DNA from 3 places in the Kosakonia sacchari SP1 genome. Region 2 is predicted to be linked to each of the others. Evidence: predicted binding sites of a transcription regulator. Region 2 holds the regulator's gene; each other region holds the start of a gene.
The links. The regulator CRP, encoded in region 2, controls carbon source genes, mostly activating them, when cyclic AMP is high. The targets are predictions, from matches to a motif close to ATGTGANNNNNNTCACAT.
Positions count from the first base shown of each region.

Region 1: the regulator CRP is predicted to act here: its motif matches at 1,449-1,466, upstream of adhE (bifunctional acetaldehyde-CoA/alcohol dehydrogenase).
Region 3: the regulator CRP is predicted to act here: its motif matches at 1,937-1,954, upstream of rbsD (D-ribose pyranase).

Region 1 covers NZ_CP007215.2:2,213,796-2,218,012, reverse strand. The annotation lists gene C813_RS33550 (YchE family NAAT transporter) at 564-1,211, opposite strand; gene adhE (bifunctional acetaldehyde-CoA/alcohol dehydrogenase) at 1,689-4,217, shown strand, end outside.
Region 2 covers NZ_CP007215.2:389,838-394,054, reverse strand. The annotation lists gene C813_RS24770 (phosphoribulokinase) at 1-430, shown strand, start outside; gene C813_RS24765 (OsmC family protein) at 473-877, opposite strand; gene crp (cAMP-activated global transcriptional regulator CRP) at 1,182-1,814, shown strand; gene C813_RS24755 (YccS/YhfK family putative transporter) at 1,861-3,939, shown strand; gene argD (bifunctional acetylornithine/succinyldiaminopimelate transaminase) at 3,929-4,217, opposite strand, start outside.
Region 3 covers NZ_CP007215.2:4,860,831-4,865,047, forward strand. The annotation lists gene rbsA (ribose ABC transporter ATP-binding protein RbsA) at 1-1,426, opposite strand, end outside; gene rbsD (D-ribose pyranase) at 1,434-1,853, opposite strand; gene kup (low affinity potassium transporter Kup) at 2,058-3,926, opposite strand; gene ravA (ATPase RavA) at 4,150-4,217, shown strand, end outside.

The sequences.
Region 1 (4,217 bases), 1.8 Mb from region 2:
AAACATAATGGGCGGAAAATAACAAATGCCCTCTTTTGTCGCCAATACATTTTGCAAATTTGTTAACCATTTCTCTTTTACGACACAGCATCAACCGACAGGCGATAGCTTTTCAGCCTCCCTGTTACTTTTTTATCTATTATTATCAATGAGATAAATGAACATCACCACCATGTGATGTTTTCAGACCGATGCTGTGCTTTTTTGCACAAAAAAGCAACAATTGACTACTTTTTAGCACATTCATCTGCGAGAACATTGAAAGTACTAATATCATTTCAATTATGTCACGGCAAGCCCAATAGTATTATGTGACAGAAATAACAGGTGCGATTGCGCGAATTCCGCACAGCAGAGATTCGTTATACTTATAATGCACTGATAGGAAAAAGATTTTCTGATTAGTGTAATTTATTATACTTTCCGCTGTTTTGCGGATTCGTCATATGTTTTGCTGATTTTGCGCGTTCCTTTACAGCGATTTTTCTATATACAACGGTCATCGCTATATAAAAGAAAGCATAACGACAACCGTTTATTTCCTTATTAAAGGAAGAAGTGAATCAGTTCAGCAAACCAGGAAATAGCGATCTCGCCCCCGCGACAATAAACTCAATACCTAGCGCCATAAGTAATAACCCCATAATACGTGTTATTACGTTGATACCCGTTTGCCCAAGCAAACGCACCAGCCAAGGCGCGATACGAAATAGCCCCCAGGAGCTGAGCGCAAATAGCGCGATCGCCACGGTGAAACCGATCAGATGCTCAACGGTGTGGTAGCGTGTTCCCCAAACTATGGTGGAACTGATTGCCCCCGGTCCCGCCATCAAAGGCAAAGCGAGTGGTACCACGCCGATACTTTCGCGAATGGCTGTCTCTGACTTTTCTTGTTTATTCTGCTTATCTTCCCCCAGTTTCCCGCTGATCATCGACATGGCGATAGTCACCACCAGAATGCCCCCGGCAATACGGAACGAATCGATCGAAATACCAAACAACTGCAATATGGCATCGCCAAGAAACAGTGCCGTCCAGAGAATAATGGCTACGGAAAGATTGGCGGTGAGATTCGTTTTATTCCGCGCGGCGGTCATCTGGTAGCTGGTCATGCTGATAAAAACCGGAATAATGCCGACCGGGTTTACCAACGCAAACAGGCCAATAAAAAATTTAAAATAGAGGGGAAGATCGAACACGATGTGCTCCACAGTAGGTTTTGTAACGGTGTCAGATAAATAACCTATCGGCGCGACAGGAAAATCCATGCAGAAGATACGCGTTTTCGCCGCGCAGTTCATCATGATTTCCGTGGAAATTCGCAGCAATACAGCATGTTATTCAGTTGTGGGAATTGTGATAATCTTAGAGCGCGCCTGGCCATATGCCATTAACATTTGCTACAAACGCCCAAAAATGGACTGCTGAAAGGTGTCAGCTTCGCTGAAATTTGATATAGATCACGCATTGCTTACTCAGAAGTGGGTAATCTTGATGGCACGAAAAGAGCTCAAAAGTGTCAGTAAGTGCGTTGTTTCCTCGAGGCTCTTTCAGTAAATCAGTGGTGGATGGTTTAGCGTTAACTCTTTGTTTTTATGAAACTTACGCAACCTGCAGCCGGTCTGTCTATACTTTCCCATTAGGCAGCTGGTTTACTAAAAGAGTTTAAACATTATCAGGAGAGCATTATGGCTGTTACTAATGTCGCTGAACTTAACGCACTCGTTGAACGCGTGAAGAAAGCCCAGCGTGAATATGCCAACTTTACTCAAGAGCAAGTAGATAAAATCTTCCGCGCTGCCGCTCTGGCCGCCGCAGATGCTCGTATCCCGCTGGCAAAAATGGCGGTTGCCGAATCCGGCATGGGTATCGTTGAAGACAAAGTGATTAAAAACCACTTCGCTTCCGAATATATTTATAACGCGTATAAAGATGAGAAAACCTGCGGCGTGCTGTCAGAAGATGACACCTTCGGCACGATTACCATCGCAGAACCAATCGGCATTATCTGTGGTATCGTTCCGACCACTAACCCAACCTCTACCGCTATCTTTAAATCGCTGATTAGTCTCAAAACCCGTAACGCCATCATTTTCTCCCCGCATCCGCGCGCTAAAGATGCTACCAATAAAGCAGCTGATATCGTACTGCAAGCAGCCATTGCCGCCGGTGCTCCGAAAGATCTGATCGGCTGGATTGATCAACCGTCTGTAGAACTGTCTAACGCATTAATGCATCACCCGGATATCAACCTGATCCTCGCTACTGGCGGCCCGGGCATGGTGAAAGCAGCGTACAGTTCCGGTAAACCGGCGATCGGGGTAGGTGCGGGTAACACCCCGGTTGTGATTGATGAAACTGCCGATATCAAACGTGCAGTAGCGTCTGTACTGATGTCTAAAACCTTTGATAACGGCGTTATCTGTGCTTCTGAACAGTCCGTTGTCGTAGTCGATTCTGTTTATGACGCGGTTCGTGAACGTTTCGCCAGCCACGGCGGTTACCTGCTTCAGGGTAAAGAGTTGAAAGCAGTTCAGGACATTATCCTGAAAAATGGCGCGCTCAACGCCGCTATTGTTGGTCAACCTGCTTACAAAATCGCTGAACTGGCCGGTTTCACCGTTCCAACGACCACTAAGATCCTGATTGGCGAAGTGAAAGTTGTCGATGAGAGTGAGCCGTTCGCACACGAAAAACTGTCACCGACGCTTGCAATGTACCGCGCGAAAGATTTCGAAGACGCGGTTGAAAAAGCAGAGAAACTTGTCGCTATGGGCGGTATCGGTCACACCTCTTGCCTGTATACCGACCAGGATAATCAGCCGGATCGCGTTGCTCACTTCGGTCAGAAGATGAAAACCGCGCGCATCCTGATTAACACCCCGGCTTCTCAGGGTGGTATTGGTGACCTGTATAACTTCAAACTCGCGCCTTCCCTGACCCTGGGTTGTGGTTCCTGGGGTGGTAACTCCATCTCTGAAAACGTTGGTCCGAAACACCTGATCAACAAGAAAACCGTTGCTAAGCGAGCTGAAAACATGTTGTGGCACAAACTTCCGAAATCTATCTACTTCCGCCGTGGTTCTCTGCCAATCGCGCTGGATGAAGTGATTACTGATGGTCACAAACGCGCGCTTATCGTGACTGACCGTTTCCTGTTCAACAACGGTTATGCAGACCAGATCACTTCTGTGCTGAAAGCGGCTGGCGTTGAAACCGAAGTGTTCTTCGAAGTTGAAGCAGATCCAACACTCACTATCGTGCGTAAAGGCGCTGAATTGGCGAACTCGTTTAAACCAGACGTAATTATCGCTCTGGGTGGTGGTTCCCCGATGGACGCTGCGAAAATTATGTGGGTAATGTACGAACATCCGGAAACCCATTTCGAAGAGCTGGCGCTGCGCTTTATGGATATCCGTAAACGTATCTATAAGTTCCCGAAAATGGGCGTGAAAGCGAAAATGATCGCTATCACCACTACTTCAGGTACCGGTTCTGAAGTTACGCCGTTTGCGGTAGTAACCGATGATGCAACAGGTCAGAAATATCCACTGGCAGACTATGCTCTGACGCCGGATATGGCGATTGTCGATGCCAACCTGGTGATGGATATGCCGAAATCCCTGTGTGCCTTCGGTGGCCTGGATGCGGTAACTCACGCACTGGAAGCTTACGTTTCCGTACTGGCCTCTGAGTTCTCTGACGGCCAGGCGCTGCAAGCGCTGAAATTGCTGAAAGAGAACCTGCCAGCCTCTTACAACGAAGGCTCAAAAAACCCGGTTGCTCGTGAACGTGTGCATAGCGCCGCTACCATCGCCGGTATCGCCTTTGCCAACGCCTTCCTTGGTGTGTGTCACTCCATGGCGCACAAGCTGGGTTCGCAGTTCCACATTCCGCACGGTCTGGCTAACGCCCTGCTTATCTGTAACGTTATTCGCTATAACGCGAACGACAACCCGACTAAGCAGACGGCATTCAGCCAGTATGACCGCCCGCAAGCGCGCCGCCGTTATGCAGAAATCGCAGACCATTTAGGTCTGACTTCTGCCAGTGACCGTACCGCAGCGAAAATCGAAAAACTGCTGGCATGGCTGGAAAGCATCAAAGCTGAACTGGGTATTCCGAAATCTATCCGTGAAGCTGGCGTACAGGAAGCTGATTTCCTGGCAAACGTGGATAAGCTGTCTGAAGATGCGTTTGATGACCAGTGTACCGGT
Region 2 (4,217 bases):
GGATTTGCTGGTGGGCGTGGTGCCGATCGTCAACCTGGAATGGATTCAAAAACTTGTCCGCGATACCAGCGAGCGCGGGCATTCGCGTGAAGCGGTAATGGATTCTGTCGTGCGTTCGATGGAGGATTACATCAATTTTATTACGCCGCAGTTTTCCCGTACGCACATTAACTTCCAGCGCGTGCCAACGGTGGATACGTCCAATCCGTTTGCCGCGAAAGGCATTCCTTCACTGGACGAGAGTTTTGTGGTGATCCACTTCCGTAATCTGGAAGGGATTGATTACCCGTGGTTACTGGCGATGTTGCAAGGCTCGTTTATCTCGCATATGGATACGCTGGTGGTACCTGGCGGAAAAATGGGGCTGGCGATGGAGCTGATTATGACGCCGCTGGTGCAACGGCTGATGGAAGGCAAAAAGATCAAATAATGCAGAAAGCCCGGTCAGCCACGTGCCGCCGGGCTTTTCGCATCAGGCTTCGATAACTTCGTAAGAGTGGGTGATCTTCACCGCTTTTTCGAGCATCAAGGCCACGGAGCAATACTTCTCCGCGGATAAATCCACCGCGCGGGAAACCGCCGCATCCTTCAGATCTTTACCGCTGACGATAAAGTGCAAATTGATGTGGGTAAACAGGCGCGGCGCTTCTTCGCGACGCTCTGAAGTCAGCTTCACTTCGCAGTCGGTCACGTCATGACGCCCTTTTTGCAAAATAGAAACCACATCAATGGCGCTGCATCCGCCCGCCGCCATCAGCACCATTTCCATCGGGCTTGGCGCTTTGTCGCCGGAGTTACCGTCCATCAGGATTTGGTGGCCCGATGCGGACTCGCCAAGGAACGTTAACCCTTCAACCCATTTCACACGTGCCTGCATTTTCTTCACTCCGGAGTGGCAATTTTCTTTACAGATTACGCGTACATAACAAAACTCGCAACGGAAGGCGACCTGCGTCATGCTGAAGCGAGACACCAGGAGACAGGCGGTAAAAGCTATGCTAAAACACTCTGGATGCTACAGAGATAAATGGATGTTACGCATGTATGCATGACATCATACTTTAGAGACCGCAGATGACGCTGACGGTCCGCTTCCCTGGATGCGGGAAGCTTAGATTGCAACCCCAGACGTAGGGGCTCATCCTGTGTCTGAGACAGCTTATAACAGAGGATAATCGCGCATGGTGCTTGGCAAACCACAAACAGACCCGACGCTTGAATGGTTCTTGTCTCATTGCCACATTCATAAGTACCCGTCGAAGAGCACGCTGATTCACCAGGGTGAAAAAGCGGAAACGCTGTATTACATCGTTAAAGGCTCAGTGGCAGTGCTGATCAAGGATGAAGAAGGTAAAGAGATGATCCTCTCTTACCTGAACCAGGGAGATTTTATCGGTGAACTGGGCCTGTTCGAAGAGGGTCAGGAGCGCAGTGCATGGGTACGCGCTAAAACTGCCTGTGAAGTGGCTGAAATCTCGTACAAAAAATTCCGTCAGTTAATCCAGGTTAACCCGGATATCCTGATGCGTCTTTCCTCGCAAATGGCGCGCCGCCTGCAGGTCACTTCAGAAAAAGTGGGTAACCTCGCCTTCCTGGACGTAACCGGCCGTATCGCGCAAACGCTGTTAAACCTGGCGAAACAGCCAGACGCAATGACCCATCCGGACGGCATGCAAATTAAAATTACTCGCCAGGAAATTGGTCAGATCGTCGGTTGTTCCCGTGAAACTGTGGGCCGCATTCTCAAAATGCTCGAAGATCAGAACCTGATCTCCGCCCACGGTAAAACCATCGTCGTATACGGAACGCGTTAATCTGTAAAACGGCGCAGCTTACGCGCTGCGTCGTTTTTCTTCCCTCATGTGGCGCAGGCTGATTTATCACCCCGAAATCAACTACGCACTGCGACAAACGCTGGTGTTATGTTTACCTGTGGCCATTGGTCTGGTTTCGGGTCATCTACAACAAGGTCTGCTGTTTTCCCTCGTTCCCGCCTGCTGCAACATTGCCGGGCTTGATACGCCACATAAACGTTTTTTCAAACGCCTGATCATTGGCGGAACCCTGTTTGCCGGCAGCAGCCTGGCGGTGCAATTACTGCTGGCGAAAGATCTTCCATTGCCGCTGATCCTCACCGGGCTGACGCTGGTTTTAGGCGTAACCGCCGAAATCAGCGCACTGCACGGCCGTCTGCTCCCGGCTTCGCTCATTGCCGCCATCTTTACGCTCAGCCTTGCCGGTAACATGCCGGTATGGGAGCCGCTGCTTATCTATGCGCTGGGCACGTTGTGGTACGGGCTGTTCAACTGGTTCTGGTTCTGGATGTGGCGAGAGCAACCGCTGCGCGAATCTCTCAGCCTGCTCTACCGGCAACTGGCAGACTACTGCGAGGCGAAATACAGCTTGCTGACGCAGCATGCCGACCCGGAAAAAGCCCTGCCGCCTTTGCTTGCCCGCCAGCAAAAAGCGGTGGATATGATAAGCCAGTGCTATCAACAACTGCATATGCTGGCCGCCAATAAACACAACGATTACAAACGGCTACTGCGGGTTTTCCAGGTAGGGCTGGATCTGCAAGAGCACATTTCGGTGAGTTTGCATCAGCCGGAAGAAGTGCAAAAACTGGTGGAACAAACCCATGCCGAGCAGGTGATCCGCTGGAACGCACAAACCGTTGCCGCTCGTCTGCGCGTGCTGGCAGACGACATTCTCTATCACCGCTATCCCACGCGCTTCAACATGGATAAGCAGATTGGCGCGCTGGAAAAAATCGCCCGCCAGCACCCGGATAACCCGGTTGGGCAGTTTTGCGCCTGGCATTTTAGCCGTATCGCGCGCGTCTTGCGCACTCAGCGCCCGCTCTATGCCCGCGATCTGATGGCGGAAAAGCAGCGGCGCTTGCCCCTTTTCCCGGCGCTGAAAAGCTATTTATCACTGAAATCTGCGGCGCTGCGGAATGCCGCGCGAATCAGCGTCATGCTCAGTATCGCCAGCCTGATGGGCAGCGCCCTGCATTTACCGAAACCCTACTGGATCATGATGACGGTGATGTTTGTCACGCAAAACGGTTATGGCGCAACGCGCGTTCGCATTGTCCACCGGGCGGCAGGCACCATTGCCGGGCTGGTGATTGCCGGGGCGACGCTGCATTTTCATGTTCCACTCGGTTTTACGCTGGCGGCGATGCTGATGATTACGCTGGTCAGTTATCTCATTATTCGGAAAAACTACGGCTGGGCGATGGTGGGTTTTACCATTACCGCCGTCTACACCTTGCAGCTGCTGACACTAAATGGTGAGGAGTTTATTGTCGCCCGCCTTATAGATACGTTGATTGGTTGCCTGATTGCCTTCGGCGGCATGGTCTGGCTGTGGCCGCAGTGGCAAAGTGGCTTACTGCGACAGAATGCGCACGATGCGCTGGAAACAGATCAGGAAGCGATTCGCCTGATCTTAAGCGATAACCCGCAGCCCACACCGCTTGCCTGGCAGCGAATGCGCGTGAACCAGGCGCATAACGCCCTGTTCAACTCGCTAAACCAGGCGATGCAGGAACCGGGATTCAATACGCGTTATCTGGAAGATATGAAACTGTGGGTAACGCACAGCCAGTTTATTGTTGAGCATATCAATGCGATGACGACGCTGGCGCGCGAACATACGATGTTGACGCCGGAACTGGCGCAACGTTATTTGCAATCCTGCGAAATTGCCCTGCAGCGCTGCCAGCAGCGGCTGGAGTATGACGGGCCGGGAGGATCCGGAGATGTGAATATTCTCGAAGCCCCGGAAACATTAACGCATGGGCCAATGAGCACACTGGAGCAGCATTTACAGCGGATTATTGGGCACCTGAACACCATGCATACCATTTCGTCGGTAGCATGGCGTCAGCGCCCGCATCACGGCATCTGGCTTAACCGCCGCCTTAACCGTTGACCACTTTCGCCACTGCATCCGCGAAGCGCTTCATCCCTTCTTCGATATCCTGCGCGTCAATAATCAGCGAAGGCACAAAACGCATGACGTCCGGGCCAGCATTCAGCACCATAACGCCCGCATCGGCAGCGGCGTAGAGGAAATCGCGCGCGCGGCCTATATATTGCGGATTCAGCTCAGCACCAATCAGCAGCCCCATGCCGCGAATATCGCTAAACAGGTCAAATTTCTCGCCGATTTGCTGCAAATGCTTAACGAACAGCTGACGTTTTTCATTC
Region 3 (4,217 bases), 430 kb from region 2:
CCCCGCCGAGATGCCCTTCATGCATCACCATTATGCGATCGCTCATGCCCAACACTTCCGGCATTTCGGAGGAGACAAGAATGATGCTCAGGCCATCGGCCTTAAACTGGTTAATTAATTGATAAATCTCTTTCTTCGCCCCAACGTCGACACCACGCGTCGGCTCGTCGAGGATCAGTACTTTCGGCCGGGTCATCAGACCGCGCGCAATCGCCACTTTTTGCTGGTTCCCGCCAGAGAGCAAACCGATTGCCTGTTCCATTGAGGGCGTTTTCACATTAAATAGACGAATAAAATCACTTACCGCCTGCTGCTCATCTTTGTGTTTCAGCGTTCCGCCCGCATGGCTGAAGTAACGCAGCGCGGTCAGCGACATGTTCTCTTTAACCGACATGCCGAGCACTAAGCCATCGCGCTTGCGGTCTTCCGAAATATAAACAATGCCGTTTGCCAGCCCGTCCTGCGGTGAACGAGTGATCACTTCATGGCCGTCGAGCGTCACATAACCGCTGGTGCGCGGCAGCGCGCCATACAGCACTTTCATCAGCTCGGTGCGCCCGGCGCCCATCAACCCGGCTACACCAAGAATTTCGCCTTTACGCAGTGTGAAACTGACATTTTCCACGCCCGGCCCGCACAGGTTATCGACGGAAAGGCGAATCTCGCCCGGCGCTTTATCCAGCCGCGGATATTGATCTTCCAGTTTGCGGCCCACCATCATTTCAATCAGCGTATCTTCGGTCAGCGTGGCTACTTCGCGCTCGGCAATAAATTGCCCGTCACGGAAGACGGTCACGTCATCGCAAATCTCGAAGATCTCTTTCATGCGGTGAGAAATATAGACGATGCCGCGCCCCTGCGATTTCAGCTCGCGAATGACGCGAAACAGCGATTCGGTTTCGGTATCGGTCAGGGCATCGGTTGGCTCATCCATAATGATGACCTGCGATTCGTAGCTCATCACTTTGGCGATTTCGACCATCTGCTGATCGCCAATCGACAGTTCGCCGACCAGCCGCTCGCTTTTAAAGCGCAGATTCAGCTTCGCCAGCAGTTTGTCGGCTTCAGCAAACATCTTTTTCCAGTCGATTTTGCCAAAGCGATTCACAAACTCACGACCGAGGAAGATGTTTTCGGCAATGGTGAGTTGCGGGATCAGGTTCAGTTCCTGGTGGATGATGCCAATACCGGCTTCCTGAGAGGATTTCGGCCCGGTGAAAGTGGTTTCTTTGCCTAACCACAGCAGCGAACCGGCATCACGGGTGTAGATGCCCGTAAGCACTTTCATCATCGTTGATTTGCCAGCGCCGTTTTCCCCCACCAGCGCCATCACGCGGCCAGAGTAAACATTTAGCGCCGCGCCGGAGAGGGCTTTTACGCCGGGGAAGGCTTTGTCGATGCCTTTGAGTTGTAGTAACGCGTCCATGATGGCCTCAGAAGGTCACGCCAGCACAGAGAATAATATTCGCAAACGGGGAACACTCCCCGCTGCGAATCACCGCATGACTGTCCGCGGTGTGTTTTTTAAATTGCTCGTGCGTAACGTACCGCACGTCGATGTTATTTCCCTGGTGTTGCTGCAGCTGCTCAATATGCTTGAGCAACGTTTCATGGAGCTGCGGATTATGCTGCTTAATCTCCGAGGCGATAATCGCGGACTCAACCTGCATTTCCGCCGTCACCACTTCCAGTACTTGCATAAAGGAAGGCACGCCCTGCGTTAATGCCATATCAATACGTTGTGTATTACGCGGCACCGGCAACCCGGCATCACACACCACCAGCGAATCAGTATGACCAAGACGAGAGATGACTGACGAGATGTCAGCGTTCAGCACACGACCTTTTTTCATTTTTTATGCTCCATCAGCGAAACGTTTCGCTGTATGCAGTGTAGTACGAAGAATGTGCAGAAAACTATCTTGCCGTTACAGAAGTGTGATCGATATCGAAACGTTTCGCTTGTCGAATTGATGAAAAAAACAGCTTTCTTGTTTTAAGTGAAATAGCCAGCAATTAATAACAAAAACCCCTCGTGGAGAGGGGTTTTATCAGCATTAAATTTCGACCTGCGTTCCCAGTTCTATCACCCGATTTGGCGGGATCTCAAACTGGTCAGGCGCGCGCAGCGCGTTGCGCTGTAGCACCAGATAAAGCTTACCGCGCAGACGCAGATACCAGGGGCGTTTGCCCAGAATCAACGATTCATGCGACATAAAGAACGAGGTCTCCATCATGCGACAGTTCAGCCCTTCCAGTCCGCAACGGTGGAACACTTCTTCCACGTTCGGCGTTTCGCGCCATCCGTAGCTCGCCACCACGCGCCAGAAGGTCGGCGACAATTGCTCAATCTGCACGCGACGCACATTGTGCACATACGGCGCATCTTCAGTACGCAGCGTCAGCAGGATCACCCGCTCATGCAGCACCTTGTTGTGCTTCAGGTTATGCATCATCGCGAACGGAATAACGTTCAACGCACGCGACATATAGACCGCCGTGCCCGGCACGCGCACCGGCGGTGATTTCTCCAGTGAGGCAATCATCGCCTCCAGAGAGTTACCGTGTTCATGCATACGGCGCAGCAGACGGAAACGCTCACTCTTCCAGGTCGTCATGACCATGAACATCACCAGCCCAAGGGTTAATGGCAACCAACCACCGGAGACGATTTTGTCGAGGTTCGCCGAGAACAGCGGCACATCGATAGAGAGGAATAAGAGCAGAAGCAGCCCCACCAACACTTTGTTCCAGTGCCAGTTTTTACGCGCCACCGTGGTGGAGAGAATCGAGGTCAGCACCATGGTGCCGGTCACGGCGATACCGTACGCCGCCGCCAGGTTACTTGAGTGTTCGAAGCTGACAATAACCAGCACCACCGCAAAGTAGAGCAGCCAGTTAATGAACGGGATATAGATCTGCCCGGATTCCATCTCCGAGGTATGGATGATGCGCATCGGCGCCAGATAACCCAGACGCACGGCCTGGCGCGTCAGTGAGAACACACCGGAAATAACCGCCTGCGAAGCAATCACAGTCGCCAGCGTGGCGATAATCAGCATGGGGATCAGCGCCCATTCTGGCGCGAGCAGGAAGAAGGGGTTTTTAATCGCTTCCGGCGTTTTCAGCAGCAACGCGCCCTGGCCAAAGTAGTTCAGCACCAGCGATGGCAGCACAACGATAAACCACGCCACGCGGATCGGCAGCTTACCGAAGTGGCCCATATCCGCATACAGCGCTTCCACCCCGGTGATAGAGAGCACAACCGCACCCAGCGCCACAAAGGAGATAGCTTTATATTGCAGGAAGAAATTCACCGCCCACATCGGGTTCAGCGCCTGCAACACCTCAGGATTATCAATAATGCTGCGCGCACCAAGCACCGCGAGAATCAAAAACCACGCCAGCATAATGGGCGCAAACAGCTTCCCCACAAGGCCTGTACCGTGTTTTTGAATCGCGAACAGCAGGGTTAACACCACAATCGACAGCGGCACAATCCAGTCGTCGAGCGAAGGCGCGATAATTTCCAGCCCTTCTATTGCCGACATCACCGAAATCGCGGGGGTTATCACCACCTCGCCATAAAAGAAGCTGCCGCCAATCAGCCCCATGATCACCAGCACCGAGGTCATCCTTGCGGAGGTATTGCGCCCGGCCAGCGACATCAGGGTTAAGATGCCCCCTTCACCGGCGTTATCCGCCCGCATGACGAATGTCAGGTACTTAATGGAGACAACAAAAATCAGCAGCCAGAAGATGAGCGACAAAAAGCCGAATACGGCATCGCGCTCAACGCCAAAACCAAACTGACCAGACAAACATTCACGAAGTGTATAAAGTGGGCTGGTGCCGATATCACCGTAGACAACCCCAATCGCCGCAAGCGTAACCGCAGGTAATGATTGCTTATTATCAGTGCTCATAGACTAATCTTTTGATTGAATGCCAAAATGTGTGCTTAGTCCCTTGGCCCACAAAAAGCGCACAGTATGCACGATTATTTATGAAATCGTACCCCTAAATGCGGCCACATTAATCTGGCGCAAAGAAAATAAAGCCGTTCTTCAGTCTATTACAAGCCCTTTCAGGAACGTCTATACTCGCTTTTGCAAGCCGGATAACACGGCGAAAGGACGCAAATCTATTATGGCTCACTCACATTTATTAGCAGAAAGAATTTCCCGCTTGAGCAGCGCGCTGGAAAAAGGGCTTTT